2 regions of the Thermovirga lienii genome follow, and region 2 is predicted to be linked to the other one. Evidence: riboswitches for the same ligand, from Rfam matches in the RefSeq annotation. Region 2 holds a riboswitch; the other holds the start of a gene.
The links. Region 2 has a riboswitch for cobalamin ahead of V7Z69_RS02795 (TonB-dependent receptor plug domain-containing protein). Riboswitches for the same ligand answer to the same signal wherever they lie in the genome.
Positions count from the first base shown of each region.

Region 1: it holds a riboswitch for cobalamin, as region 2 does, so the genes downstream of both, V7Z69_RS08665 (aspartate-alanine antiporter-like transporter) here and V7Z69_RS02795 (TonB-dependent receptor plug domain-containing protein) in region 2, are expected to answer to the same signal.

Region 1 is NZ_DAITZW010000040.1:4,960-12,529, reverse strand. It holds gene V7Z69_RS08675 (response regulator) at 1-228, shown strand, start outside; gene pruA (L-glutamate gamma-semialdehyde dehydrogenase) at 335-1,969, shown strand; cobalamin riboswitch at 2,168-2,365, shown strand; gene V7Z69_RS08665 (aspartate-alanine antiporter-like transporter) at 2,486-3,676, shown strand; gene V7Z69_RS08660 (acetyl-CoA hydrolase/transferase family protein) at 3,705-5,216, shown strand; gene aroB (3-dehydroquinate synthase) at 5,316-6,884, opposite strand; gene aroC (chorismate synthase) at 6,871-7,570, opposite strand, start outside.
Region 2 is NZ_DAITZW010000004.1:60,229-67,798, reverse strand. It holds gene V7Z69_RS02805 (HD domain-containing phosphohydrolase) at 1-1,071, shown strand, start outside; gene V7Z69_RS02800 (baeRF3 domain-containing protein) at 1,181-2,314, shown strand; cobalamin riboswitch at 2,422-2,598, shown strand; gene V7Z69_RS02795 (TonB-dependent receptor plug domain-containing protein) at 2,689-4,494, shown strand; gene V7Z69_RS02790 (YgiQ family radical SAM protein) at 4,763-6,655, opposite strand; gene V7Z69_RS02785 (flagellar hook assembly protein FlgD) at 6,759-7,205, shown strand; gene V7Z69_RS02780 (flagellar hook protein FlgE) at 7,302-7,570, shown strand, end outside.

The DNA.
Region 1 (7,570 bases), on a different contig from region 2:
CTGCCTAAAGGTATACAAGAAAAGCTATTGGAGAAAGTAATTCGATGCCTTGAACAAAGCAATAAAGCTCTTTCTGCCAAGGAAATAGGAGGTATTGTGGGTATATCGAGAGCTACAGCAAGAAGATACCTAGAGTATCTATTAGAAAGCAAGCTAGTGTCTGCAGAGTATCCTTTCACTAAAATTGGAAGACCCAAAAAACTCTACAAATTAGTGCAAAAACAATAAACCCAAAACAGAGCATAAATGAGCAAAAAGTTTAATGTTTCAAGATTCTTATTTATCCTTTCCAGTAGTAATAAAACGGACACAACTGGAAAGGAGGATTTTTTCTATGAATAACGGGATCTTTTGTTTTCCCAAACCCAGGAACGAACCAACCAAAAATTATGCTCCTGGTAGCGTTGAAAGGAAACTGATGAGGAAGGAGTTATCCCGCCAAGAAAAGATCAAGGTCGAGATCCCCGTGATTATAGGGGGGAAGGAGGTACGGACAGGCAAGATAAGAGAAGTAACTATGCCATGTGACCACGGGCATGTCCTTGCCATCTACCATGAAGCAGGTCCAAAGGAAACAGAACTAGCTATCAAGGAGGCTCTACTAGCCAAAAAAGAGTGGGAATCCCTCCATTGGACAGAACGGTGTGCTGTGATGCTGAAGGTCGCTGAGCTAATCAGCAACAAATATCGCTATTTATTAAATGCAGCTACGATGCTGGGACAGGCAAAAAACGTACATCAAGCAGAGATAGATGCTGCCTGCGAAAGCATCGATTTCTTAAGATTCGGAGCTTATCAGGCATCATATATTTATCAGTGGCAGCCTTTACAACCTCACGAATATGATTGTGTAAACAAAATGGAATACAGGCCACTTGAAGGATTTGTTTTAACCATATCGCCTTTTAACTTTACTGCCATTGCGCTAAGCCTCAACTCATCAGTTATTACTATGGGGAACACAACAATATGGAAGCCTGCAAGAACTTCTTTGCTTTCCAGCTACTACTTGATGAAGATTTTTGAAGAAGCTGGACTGCCTCCGGGAGTAATAAACTTTCTGCCTGGGCCAGGATCTGAAATAAGCGAAGTTGCACTCCGCAACACCAATTTCGCGGGTTTACACTTTACGGGCTCCACAGATACCTTCAACACACTATGGAAAAAGCTTGGAGAAAATATATCAAAATATAAAAACTATCCGAGGATAGTAGGAGAAACAGGCGGCAAAGATTTTATATTCGCCCATTATTCAGCAGATATTCACGCCCTCGCTACCGCTTTAGTACGAGGAGCTTTCGAATATCAGGGACAAAAATGCTCTGCAGCTTCAAGAGCTTATATCCCTAAATCCATCTGGAAGAAGTTGAGGGAAATCCTCGTCGATTGGACAAAAAATCTATCAGTTGGGGATGTTAGAGACTTCAAAAATTTTGTAAACGCCGTAATAGATGAAGCGTCTTATAAAAAAATTATGGGGTACATCGAAAAAGCAAAAACTTCGCCAAACGCAAAGATAATAGTCGGAGGCAACGGAGATAAAAGAACCGGATATTACGTAGAACCCACCATAATAGAAACAAACGACCCTAACTTCGTGACAATGAACGAAGAAATTTTTGGGCCGGTTCTGACCATCTTCGTGTATGAAGACGAGCGCTTTGAGGAAACATTAACGTTATGCGACTCCACTTCCTCATACGGCCTAACAGGCTCAATCTTCGCAAAAGACAGGAAGGCTGTAGAAAAAGCAGCAAAAATATTAAGGTATGCAGCAGGTAACTTTTACATTAACGACAAACCAACAGGAGCTGTAGTTTGCCAGCAGCCATTTGGAGGAGCTCGAGCCTCAGGCACCAACGATAAAGCCGGAACTTACTTGAATCTGATTAGATGGATTTCTCCAAGAACTATTAAAGAAAATCTAAATCCCCCCACCCATTGGAGTTATCCGTTTTTGGAAAAGTAGACAAATGGTAACTAGAGGCCTTAAAAAGGCCTCTAGTTACCATGACTATGTTATGCTGACAACGGATAGCGAAAATGTCCCCTTACAGGGTGACAATATCACTGTCCGGTAACACATATAAACAACACCTAATTGACAAAGCACATTTATTGCAGTAAACTCCCCGTCAGAATAAAGAAGCGTTTTATAAAAAATTACATATATTTGCGCATCATTGGTGCCTTATCTTGCTCTGCAAGGTAGGCTTAAAAGGGAAGACCGGTGAGAGTCCGGCGCGGTCCCGCCACTGTAACGGAGAGCGTGGTTGAGATATGCCACTGTCGCTTTAATGCGATGGGAAGGTTCAACCAAGCGATGACCCGGAGCCAGGAGACCTGCCAGTGATGTAGAAGCACGCAAAACCACGAGGATGGTTGGTGCGGCAATGGGTGTCTGCTTCGGACATCCGAATGGTTGGTTTTTACCAGTGCCCTCCTCTGTGGAGGGCACTTTTTTATTCAAAAAGGGGGCGTAAACATGGGCTCTTCAAGTTGCATAGTTACCATTTTTCTGGTTGTAGTCGCTGCCTTTGCAGGTAACCACCTCGGTAAGCTAAACGTTGGGAAATTTAGTCTTGGGGAATCTGGTGCGTTGGTAGCAGGCATGACCTTGTCTCTTTTTCTAAGAAACTATTCCCTCTTGATACCCTCGTGGCTTATAAAGATAAGCCTCATATTTTTCATAGCTACAGTGGGTCTTATTGCAGGCAAAAAGATACAAACAGTAATCAAAAGCCACGGCTTCAAGTTCGCTCTTTTGGGGTTATCGATAACGTTTATTGGCGCCTTAACCAGTTACATTGTTGTTCTTACACTACCAACTTTATCCAAAGGACATGCTGCAGGAACTTACGTAGGAGCTCTTACAAGCTCCCCTGGATTAGCCTCGGCCTTAGAATCCGCCACTGATTACGGGAAAATTATGGGGTCAAACTACTCCGCTGACGTAGGTATAGCATATGCTATAAGCTATCCTATAGGAGTGTTACTGGTTATTCTTTCTACGAAATTACTGCCTCAAGTCTTCAACATAGGAACACAAAATAAAGAATTGACATCTTCTCATGCCCTTAACGCAACTGCAGATATAACTGGAAACAAGCCTGTAAATATGCAAAAAGCAATTTCATTCGTTTTGAGTTTTGCTATATGCTGCATTTTAGGCTACCTATTAGGCAATATTGCTCTCCCCTTATACAAAATAGGATATTTCAAATTGGGCACTACAGGTGGAGTTTTGCTATCCTCCTTGGCATTAGGATATCAAAGGAAAGTCTTCTTTTTGGATTTCAGGATTAACGAGAAAGTGCTTAATAAGGTTAGATCCTTATCCTTACTAATATTCCTAAGCTCCATAGGCCTTAAATATGGAAGCCTATTTTTCAAAACGTTGAGCTTCAATCTAATTGGCATACTTTTTGCCTCCCTTGTAGCAGGAAGCATATCTATCCTTTTTGGTTTTTGGGTCGGGCATAGAATTTTCAAACTCGATTGGCCGTTATTGTTGGGAGCTCTCTGTGGAGGCATGACATCTACACCTGGTTTGGGAGCAGCAATAGAAGCAGTCAATAGTGATGAGCCTGTTTTAGGCTATGGGGCCACGTATCCTTTCGCTCTTTTCGGCATGGTGCTTTTTACCAAGATGATCTTTGTTTTGCCTGCTATATAAATAATCTGAGAGAAAGAGGTGAGCTAAATTGGAGCTTCATGAAAGAATAAGAAGTAAGGTTTTGAGAGAAAAAGTGGTATCGAAAGAGGAAGCGGCGAAATTCATCAAAGATGGAATGACCGTAGCATGTAGCGGTTTTACTCCAGCAGGCTATCCCAAGGTCGTACCTGAAATGATCGCCCAAAGAGCCCAGAAGGGTGAAAATATAAGACTAAACATCATTACGGGCGCCTCAACAGGAGATGAATTAGACGGAGTTCTCGCAAGAAGTGGCGTCATTAAGAAACGATACCCTTACCAAACAAACACCGACTGCAGAAACGGCATAAACTCGGGACAGATAGATTTTTGCGATATTCATTTGAGTCATTTGCCTCAATTTATAAAACTAGGATATCTAGGTAATATTGACATAGCCTTAGTAGAAGCTGTTGCCATCACAGAGGACGGCGGGATAGTTCCATCCACCTCTGTGGGAGCGACGAACACCTTCGTTCAAAAAGCAGACAAAGTAATAGTGGAAATAAATTTTGCCCAACCGCTGGATTTGGAAGGCCTTCACGATATATATGACCCTGGGGACCCTCCCTTAAGATCGCCAATACCTCTGTGCAGAGTTTCCGATAGAATAGGAATACCATATATCCCTTGTCCGAAAGAAAAAATTGTCGCAATTGTAATCTCAAACCGAAAGGATTCTACAAACCCCGTTGCGGAGATAGATAGAGATTCCAGGCTTATCGCAGGCCACATAATTGATTTTCTTGAATTTGAAATCAAAAAAGGAAGATTCCCCAAAAATTTACTCCCTCTACAATCCGGCGTAGGCAGTGTGGCCAATGCAGTACTAACCAACTTCAAAGAATCCCGTTTTGAAAATTTAGAGATATACTCAGAAGTCCTGCAAGACGCCGTGCTGGAGTTGATCGATACAGGAAAGGTATCCTTTGCATCTGGGACAGCCTTTACAATCTCTCCCTCAAAATTGGACCACTTTTATAAAAACTTAAAATTCTACAAGAACTACACCATCCTCAGACCCCAGGAGATAAGCAATAACCCTGAAGTAATTCGTCGCCTCGGAGTAATAGCAATGAACACAGCAATAGAAATAGATATATATGGCAACGTCAACTCTACTCATATAGGTGGATGCGCAATGATGAATGGAATCGGAGGGTCTGGTGACTTCACCAGAAACGCTGCATTGTCCATCTTTACAACTAAGTCTGTGGCCAAAGACGGGAATATATCCTCCATAGTACCCATGGTATCCCATCATGATCACACCGAACATGATGTACACGTCGTCGTAACGGAACAAGGTTTAGCCGATCTGAGAGGCTTGAGCCCAAAAGAAAGGGTCAAACAAATAATCGGCAAATGCGCCCATCCAGATTTCAGGAAGGAATTATGGGATTACTACAGGAAAGCTCTTTTTTATGCCAAATATAAACATACTCCCCACATGTTAAATAGAGTTTTCGATTTACACAACTATATGGTTAAATATGGTACCATGAAACCCAAAGTCTGCTAAACCATTAAAGAAACCACACCTCATACAGGTCGTCTCCTTTCCTAGGCCGAGAAGGGTAACTTCTCGGCCTAAATAAATACCTCCCGCCCTAAATTTCGATCATTCCGAAGCCAATATCTCTTCATAACACTCCCTAAATTTATCCAAAGTGCATTCCTCTATAACTACGGATTTCTCACCCTTTACAGGAAGGACAAGCCTTGATTTGCCGTTGGTAAATTTCTTATCCTTTTCTATGAACGGAGCTATTTGCTCCCAGGTCAAATGGGACTTCACTGGAAGGCCCAAACCCTTCAGCAGGCTTTTGAGCCTGTTCAAGGTCTCTTCGTCACAAAGTCCCAACCTGCACGATAGGGTCGTAGCCACTACCAAACCGACGGAGACTGCGTCCCCGTGACTCCACTGGTATCCCGAGGCGCTCTCTATGCCGTGGGCCACAGTATGGCCAAGGTTTAGGCGCATCCTCTCCCCTGTTTTTTCCTGCTCGTCCATTTTGACTATGCTCTGCTTTATCGCCACGCACCTTGCTATGACCTCCACGAGAAAATCCAAGTCTCGCCTGACGAGGGCTTCTCTGTTGTTCTCCAGCAGCTTGAAAAGCTCCCAGTCCTCACCTAGGCCGTACTTGACGATCTCCGCAAGTCCCTGTCTATAGTTGTCCCAAGACAGAGTCAAGAGGCACTTGACGTCCGCTACAACTGCCCTTGGCCTGTAAAAGGCTCCAACAAGGTTTTTACCAAAAGGAAGGTTTACCCCCACCTTTCCACCTATGGAGCTATCCACCTGAGCAAGAAGGGTGGTAGGGCACTGAACCAAATGCACACCGCGCATCCAGGTAGCAGCGGCAAAACCCGCCACATCGCCCACGGAACCACCCCCTAGAGCTATTACGGTGCTTCCTCTGTCCAATCCTGCCTTGGCAAAGGCCTCATACAGTCCTTCCACATGCCTTAATGTCTTGGCCTCCTCACCTCTAGGCAGTATATAGAGCCCCTTCAGCGCCCTAAGCCTCCCTGAGAAAAAGGGACCGGAAAGCTCGTCGGCCACCACGAAAGGAAGATCCCCATCCCCCAACAAGCTCCTAAGCTTTTCTTCGCAGAGGATGCCTCTACCTATGAATATGCTGTCGTCTATTACCTCCTCAATTTTTGGAGCATCTTCATCAGTCAAAAGTCCCAAGCTCAAAAGGACCTCGTCCAGGATCTCCCCCACTGTTTTTCCGTCGGTCTCTATATGTAGGTTGCCCCCTTCATATATCTTCTGCCTCTCCCTCCAAAGTACCTCTACCTTTCCCTCGTCAAGCAATGGCCTTTTGCCCGGTTCGTTCTTCGCCCTTGCAATGGCCTCTTGTGGAGAAACTCCCAATATGACCAGGGTTCCTTCCTCCAGGATCTTACTCTTGAGGTCCTGATTCAAAAGGGTGCCCCCTCCAAGGGAGACAATGATATTGCCGGCATCCAAAAGATCAAGCAGGGTCTTTTTCTCCAGCTCCCTGAAGTAGGCTTCTCCTCTTTTTTTAAATATCTCAGCTACAGCCATGCCCTCCCTCTGCTCTATAAGAACGTCCAAATCAACGAAAGGCATACCCGTCCTCACGGATAAAGCCTTTCCCACCGTAGTTTTGCCTGCCGCCATGAACCCCCCTATGAATATGCTAGGCCTTTTCATCGTCTCTCCTCCCAACCCTACTAACATAGGAAGAAAAACGTTCTTGGACTTCCTCCAGGATATCTCCTCCAAATTGTTCCATTATGGCCGCCGCAATCACCCAGGACAGCATGGCCTCGGCTACTATCCTCGCGGCTGGAACGGCACACACGTCACTTCTTTCCCTGTGGGCAAAGGAAGCTTCCATCAGGTCCAAGCGAATCGAAGGCAGAGGCCTAGTGAGGGTGGGTATGGGCTTCATAAAGGCCCTTACAAGCACCTCTTCACCGTTGGTCATGCCTCCCTCTATACCTCCGGCGCGGTTGGTCTCCCTTTTGATCCTTCCTTTTTCATCCATAAAAATGCCGTCGTGCACCTGACTGCCAGGAAGGTCTGCTAGTCGGCACCCCTCTCCCACCTCCACTCCCTTTATGCCAGGAATGGCCATCATAGCTTGGGCTATCCTTCCATCCAACCTGCGGTCCCACTCCACGTAGGAGCCAACCCCAGGCGGAAGTCCTTTGACGGATACCACGAAGGCTCCCCCCAAGCTATCTCCTTCATTCATCGCCTCCCTTATCCTTTCTTTCAGCCTCTCCTCATCGGTTTGAAACACACAACCCAACGGCGAGTTGGAAGCAACATGCCATTCCTCCTCTTCAGAAGGTACTTTCACCGTCACTCCACCTACGCTTGTTACCGCGCTT
Region 2 (7,570 bases):
GGTGCCTTTAAGAAAAGCATAAGCCAGGGCAAGGAGCTTTTGTCCAGCAAGAAGGAGATCCTGAGGGAGAAGGCCTTCTTTGAGGGGCTTTTCGACTCCATTCCAGATGCAGTAGCTCTTCAGGATCCCACCACTATGAGGATACAGCGGGTCAATAGTTCCTTCGCCAAGGTCTTTGGTTATTCCGGGGAGGAAGCAGAGGGTAGGACTTTGAGGGAGCTGGTGGTGCCCGAGGACCGCATGCATGAGGCAGAACATCACATGAAATCGGCTTTAGAGGGTAAAAGCATAGAGCGCGTCACGGTAAGGAGGAAAAAGAGTGGAGAGATCTTCCACGTTCTGTTCAATCAAGTCCCGCTCTTTTCCGATGGAAAGATGGAGGCGATACTCAATTCTTACACCGACGTGGAAGCCTTGGCGGAGATGGCCCGCAAATACAAAACGGCAAGGGACCTTGCCAAGGAGGAGCTGGGACGGGTTGAGAAGCTTTGGGAAGACACCATTGGAATTTTAGCTCAGACGGTGGAGATGAAGGACCCCTATACTTATGATCACCAAAGAAGGGTGTCCTTTCTTTCAGAGGCCTTAGCCAGGAAATTGGGTCTTTCAGAAGAGCGCATCAGGCTTGTCAAACTTGCAGGGTTGGTGCACGACATAGGGAAGGTGGCAGTGCCGGCGGAGATCTTGAACAAGCCCGGCAGGTTGAGCGACGTGGAGATGGAGATTGTCCGCACCCATCCCCAGAAAGGGTATGAGCTATTGCGCAAGCTTACCCACAGGCCAGTTCTTGCGGAAGTAGTCTATGCCCACCACGAGAGATTGGACGGTTCTGGCTACCCCAGAGGGCTTTCAGGCGAGGATATCCCCATTGAGGCCCGAATATTGGCCGTTGCGGACGTAGTGGAGGCCATGGTCTCCCACAGACCCTTCAGGTCGGCTTTGACTCTTGAGGAGGCGTTGGAGGAGATCAAAGCAGGAAAGGGAATTTTGTACGACCACAAGGTAGTGGAAGCCTGTGTGGAGCTTTTCGAACGGGAAAGTTTTTCCTTTGAGGATGCCCCATTGTCTTGATAGATTAGTGTTATAATTAGAGAAAGTAAAGGAGGCTGATTCCCCGTCCCTTTTCATTGGGGAATTGCCTCAAAGAGCAGAACAGCAAAGGAAAGGGAGGCGAAAAGTCATGAGGTTGTTGACCCGAAGCGAGCTGATAGCGTTATCGGAACACCAGAAGGCCCCCAGCGTTTCCATCTACATGCCCACGCCCCTTCCCGCAGAGCCCCGAAAGAGCCAGATAGCTTTCAAGAGTGTCCTTGGGGAAGTGCAGGACGAACTTTTGGGTCGGGGACTCAAGGAGCAGGAAGTGGAGGATCTTTTGGAACCTGCTAAGAAACTGCTTTCGAACTCCATGTTCTGGGAAAACCAAAGCAAGGCCCTTGCAGTGTTTTTGTCCGAGGGGTACGAGAGGATCTACAGGATACCCTTGGAGGTCCCCAAGCTTGCGGTGGTTTCCCGGGGATTTCACATAAAGCCCCTTTTGCCTCTTGTAGGCGGTGGGGATGACTTTTACGTTCTGTGCCTCAGCAAGAAGAAAATAAGATTGATCCAGTGCACCAAAGAGGACTTCAGAAACGTCGACTTGGAGAACGTTCCCCAGAGCATATCCGAGGCCCTTCAGTACGAGCCCCTGGAGAAACAGGGTCAGATCGGCTCAGCCCCGGGCCGGCAGGGACTCTTTCATGGCCACGGTGCAGGAGACGAGGACTTCAAGGAAAACCTCAAAACCTTCTTGCGAATGGTGGACAAGGGAATACGGGAGCTTCTAAAGGACGAGACGGCGCCTCTGGTTCCAGCAGGAGTTGCCTACGTGGTCTCCCTGTACAAGGAGGTTGCGTCCTATCCCCACGTGACCGAGGAGTTCGTGGAGGGAAGCCCGGACAATTTGACGGCTGAGGAACTCTTCCAGAGGGCAAAGGCCATAGTGGAACCTATCTTCAAGAAAGAGGAAATGGAGGCAAAGGAGAAGTTCGAGGCCCTTTTGGGGACAGGCAAGGCCTCTTCCATGCTCGAGGAAGTACTGCCGGCGGCCTTTTCAGGCAGGGTGGAGGTACTCTTTGTGCCTTTGGGGGTCCAGGTGTGGGGCAAATGGAAAAAAGCCACACACGAAATGGAGCTTACCTCCAGGGAGGATCCTGAGGCAAGGGATCTTTTGGACCTTGCAGCGGTGGAGACCTTGAGGAGCAGGGGCAAGGTGTACGTGGTAAGTCCCGAGGAGGTGCCAGGAGGCAAGGATGTGGCGGCCATCTTCAGGTATTGATCCAAGGATTGGCATGGATGAATAGATAGAACCAATGTTGAGGGGAGCATCGAAGCTCCCCTTGTTCTTTGCTGAGGGCTTGACTTTGGAGGGTTTTGGCTATATTTTATGTGGGCAAAACGAAAGATTAGCGGAAGGGAAATCGGGAAGCCGGTGAGAATCCGGCACAGCCCCGCTACGGTGAGGGTGACGAAGGGTGCATAGAGCCACTGGCAAGTTTGCTGGGAAGGCGCACCTGGAGGAAGACCCCAAGTCCGGATACCGATCCCTTCAGCTGGAAGTTTCTTCCCGCGAGGGCCAGGGAGGAGACGGATTTTTTGGCCCTTATGGGCCTTTTTTTGTGGCCCCAAACTTCGTAGGAGAGGTGGTTTTATATGAAGTTGGGAAGGCTTTTTTCAGGTTTTTTGGCCATTGCGGTCATGGTGGTAGGGCTTTGGGCGGGAGCTTCCTTCGCTCAGGAAGCTTTGACCCTTGAGCCCGAGGTAGTTACCGGCTCCAGGGTTTATCAGTCCTTGGAGGAGGTTCCTGCTGCCACGTACGTGGTTACCTCGGAGGACATAGAGCGAAGCGGAGCCACCGAGCTGGGAGAGCTTTTAAGCTCCACGGTCCCGGGAATTTATATATCTTCCCGCAACGGCAGTACTCAAGAGGACAACATAAAGCTCAGGGGCCTTGTGACTGAGGTTTTGATTTTGGTTGATGGAGTGCCCTACTATAAGGCCAGTCATGGGGCAGGGGCTGCGGCATACGACCTGCGCTCCATTCCCTTGGAGGACATAGAGCGTATCGAGGTGGTCAAGGGGGCTGGTTCCGCTTTATACGGCTCCATGGCTGCAGCGGGTGTGATAAACATAATAACCAAAAAACCTTTGGGCGAAGGGGTAAAGATCACGGGAGGCGCTGGAACCAACGACTGGCGAGAGGGCTCCTTCAGCGGTTGGACCAGCGAGGGGGATTTTTCCGCCAGGATATGGTACGGCCATTCAGAGGAAGGAGAGTCACGCCTGTCCTGGAATGGTACGGTTATAAACAAGAATCTTGATTACGACCAGGACTCAGGGGGTTTGACGTTGAAAAGTGGCCCATTCACCTTCTCAGGAGTATGGGGCAAATATACCTCCCGCTGGACCTATAATGGGGATGAAAATCAACAAAAGAATGATTATTCAAGGTTTTATGTTAAATGGGAAGGGGAAACTGCCAGGGCAATACTTTACAGGCATGAGGAAGAAAAAGACTACAAAGATCCGGAGGGCAGAAGTTTTTACGACGACGAAGCATGGGGGGCTGAGTTTTCCAAAAACACCTCTTGGAAAGATGCCTTGGTCTCCTGGGGGGCCTCCTTTAGAGATGAAAAGCTTTCTGGGTATACAGAAGGAAAGAGGAAAAACTACGCTCCCTTTATTGAGATTTCAAGGCCTGTTGGGGACTTTATCCTCAATGCGGGATTGCGCTACGAGATATGGGACCAAGATAACGCAAAAGACTACAATGAGCTGAACCCTAAACTCTCCCTGTCTTACCAGACGATGAACGGTAATCTTTGGTACCTATCTGCGGGAAGGTTCTTTGCCATGCCAAGTTTTTACGAGATAGCAGGTGATGGTGCATGGGTCCTTCCCAATCCCGACTTGAAGCCGGAGAAGGGTTACAGCTATGAGCTGGGCGTCAAGGGGAAGGATGAGGATGGCCCCTGGGGCGCTAACATGTTTTATATGGACATGGAAGACAAGATTGTTTGGTCAAGCGACAGAAAAGAATACGATAACGTCGATAAGTACCGGGCTTGGGGATTGGAGCTCTCCAGGCGTTGGAAGATATCCTCCCTTTGGGATCTGGAGCTTGGCGCTACGTGGATGAGGGCAGAGGAAAAGAAAAACAATCAATGGAAGAGGGCCCGTACCCCCGAATGGGACGTGGACGCTTCCTTCATATACACCAACGGCCCCCTGTCCGGCCAGGTGGTACTTCACTACCTGGGCAACAGAAACGAAGGACAAGGTGTCGAATCCAATGTTACGACGGTGGATGCCTCCTTGGAGTACAAGGGAAAGCCTTACACCATCAGGCTTTCGGCCTACAACATCTTCGACGAGGATTACTGGGCCAGCGAGTCATGGGGAACCTATTACTACGGGCCAGAAAGAAGAGCGTATCTTACGCTGGAATACCAGTTTTAGGTGCTTAAGGCTGGTATAGCCGACGAGGAGAGAGGACCAGGACGCCCAAGTGTGCAGAACAAAGGATAATTGTTTGAAAATTGAGACATTGTAGAGAATTTTACACTTAAGTGTTGACAATTTGAAAAAAATCAATATACTAACCATCTGGAAGCGCAAGGCCGCCGCAACCTTTGCTTCCTGCACCTTTACTCCTTTAATAGATATATTTTTAGAGAGAACGGAAGCCCCGGGAAACTGGGGCTTCCGTTTTTGTATAGGCAGGTCGTTATCTTTTCTTTTTTCTCTTTTTCTCGTCTAGGTTTTTATTCTTAGGGTGGGTTTTATGCTTTGTTGGGCCTTTTTTGTGCTTTTCTTCATCCCTTGTGTCCTCTCGGATAAGGCATTTCTTGCCCCTTCCAATTAGGTCCCTTCTTCCTGCCTTCAATAGGGCCTCCTTTACAAGTTTGTAGTTTTTTGGGTTTCTCCACTGAAGCAGAGCTCGCTGCATGGCCTTTTCCTTGGCAGTTTTGGCCACGAAGATCTTTTCGCCCGTGTATGGGTTTATCTCCGAGTAGTACATGCACGTAGAAAGGGTGCCTGGGGTAGGGATGAAGTCCTGCACCTGCTCAGGGTGGTAACGGATGTCCCTTAGAAACTCCGCAAGCTCTATGGCGTCCTCCAGGGTGCTTCCCGGGTGGCTCGATATCAGGTAGGGCACCAGAAACTGTTTCTTTCCCAAGGAGCGGTTGACCTCCTCGTAGAGCTTCTTGAACTCTAAAAACACCTCCTTTGGGGGCTTTCGCATGAGGTTCAAGACTCGGGCCGAAACGTGTTCCGGGGCCACCTTTAGCTGGCCGCTTACGTGGTGTTCGCAGAGTTCCTCAAGGAAGGAGCGGTTGTTCTCCGCCATTATGTAGTCGTAACGTATGCCCGACCTTACAAAGACCTTTTTCACTCCGGGAATGGAGCGCACCTTTCGTAGAAGCTTCATGTAATTATCGTTTGACTTTCGAAGTTTTGGGCAGCAGGAAGGCCACGTACACTGGCGGTTTTTGCAGGAAGATCCCTTGTCCTGAATCTTGCAGGCTCTTTCGTGAAAGTTGGCGGTGGGGCCCCCTACGTCGTGGATGTAGCCCTTGAAACCCTCCATTCGGGTCAAAAGCTCTGCTTCCTTGAGGATGGATCTATCGCTTCTTTTTTGAATTATCCTGCCTTGGTGGGCGGATAGGGCGCAGAAGGAGCAGCTGCCGAAACACCCCCTATGAGCGGTTATGCTGAACTGAACCTCCTCGAGGGCTGGAACGCCTCCCAAAGGATCGTAGCTTGGATGGGCTTTTCTCGTGTAGGGCAGTTCGTATATCTCGTCAAGTTCCTCTTCCGATAGAGGAAATTGCGGAGGGTTCTGAACCAGGTACCGGTCACCAACCCTTTGGACTATGGGCCTTCCGGTCAAGGGGTCAAGCTCCGGTTCCGTCAGTAGATAAGCCCTGGCAAAGGCCTTTTTATCCTGCTGGATCTCCTCCCAAGAGGGAATCTCCACGAAGCTTTCGAGGTCCTTTAAATCCTTAAAGATGTAACATGTGCCTCTTACGTCCCTGATCTCTGCAATGGGGATACCTTTTTGAAGTTTTTGCGCTATCTGGACTATGGTTTTTTCTCCCATCCCCCAGACGAGAAGGTCCGCCTTGCTGTCCATGAGTATGGGCTTTCTCAGTTTGTCCGACCAGTAGTCGTAGTGGACGAACCTCCTCAAGCTGGCCTCTATGCCTCCTATTATTATGGGGACGTCCTTCCACAGTTTCCTTGCCATGTTGCAGTAGACTATGGTTGCCCTGTCGGGCCTTTTCCCCCCTTCTCCTCCGGGGGAATACCGGTCCTTTTTTCGTTTTTTCTTCGCAGCAGTGTAGTTGGAGAGCATGCTGTCCAGGTTCCCTGCGGAGACCAGCACACCCAGGGAGGGCTTCCCCATGAGGGCGATGGAGTCTGGGTTCTTCCAGTCTGGCTGGGCAACGATCCCAACCCTAAAGCCTCTGGATTCCAAGACCCTGGTTATTATGGCGTGGGCGAAGCTCGGGTGGTCCACGTAGGCGTCCCCGGTTATGAAAAGAAAGTCCAGCTCATCCCAGCCCCTTTGACGCATTTCCTCCCGGTTCGTTGGTATCATTTGATACTTTGCCATTATGTCATTCCGTCCTTTTATTAATATATGGACGATTATAATGTACAAATCTATTTGTGGTTAAGAGCTATTCAAGATCGTGCAGTGTAAGCCGATAACAAATATGAATAAGGCTCTAAAGGGAGTGATGGCCTTGGTGAACAGTGTAAATTCTGCAGGAGACGTTAGTACAGTGCAGGACAGCGCTACGAGAAGGGCTTCGGTAAACAGCACTTTCGATAGAGAGGCCTTTCTAAAGATACTGGTGACTCAACTGGCGAACCAGGATCCCCTGGAGCCACTGGATCAGTCGGAGTTCATCTCTCAGATGGCCCAGTTTGCCAGCGTGGAACAAATAGCCAACATAAAGGAAGAGCTTGAGGGACTCAGTCAGTTTTTTAGGTTCTCTGCATCGTCTTTGGTGGGAGAGAAGATTACTTACGCAGATGTGGAAACCGGTGAAGAAAAGGAAGGGACAGTGGCATCGGTTATCTTCGACTCCGACGAGGTAAGCCTAAAGCTTCAAGAAGGGGTCGAGGTTCCCATTGAAAGGCTGTTGTCCATAGGTTAGTTTCGTTGTTCCTTTTGTTTTGAATAAATGGTCGCAAGGGAAGGCGGCCCTTTTGAGCATGGATGCCCGCAGACGTTCGTAAGGAGGAGGTTAAAGATGCTAAGGTCTTTGATGTCAGGGGTCAGTGGGGTTAAGGGCCACCAGACCATGCTTGATGTAGTTGGCGATAATATATCCAACGCCAACACCACGGGGTTCAAGAAGTCCGATGTGAACTTTCAGGAGCTCATGAGCCAAACGGAGAGGACTGCCACGGCGCCCAGCGCGGAGAAAGGGGGCACTAATCCCACTCAGGTGGGGTTGGGCGTGACCGTTGGGAGCATAGTGGTGGATCATACCCAGGGGAACATAAACTACACGGGCAG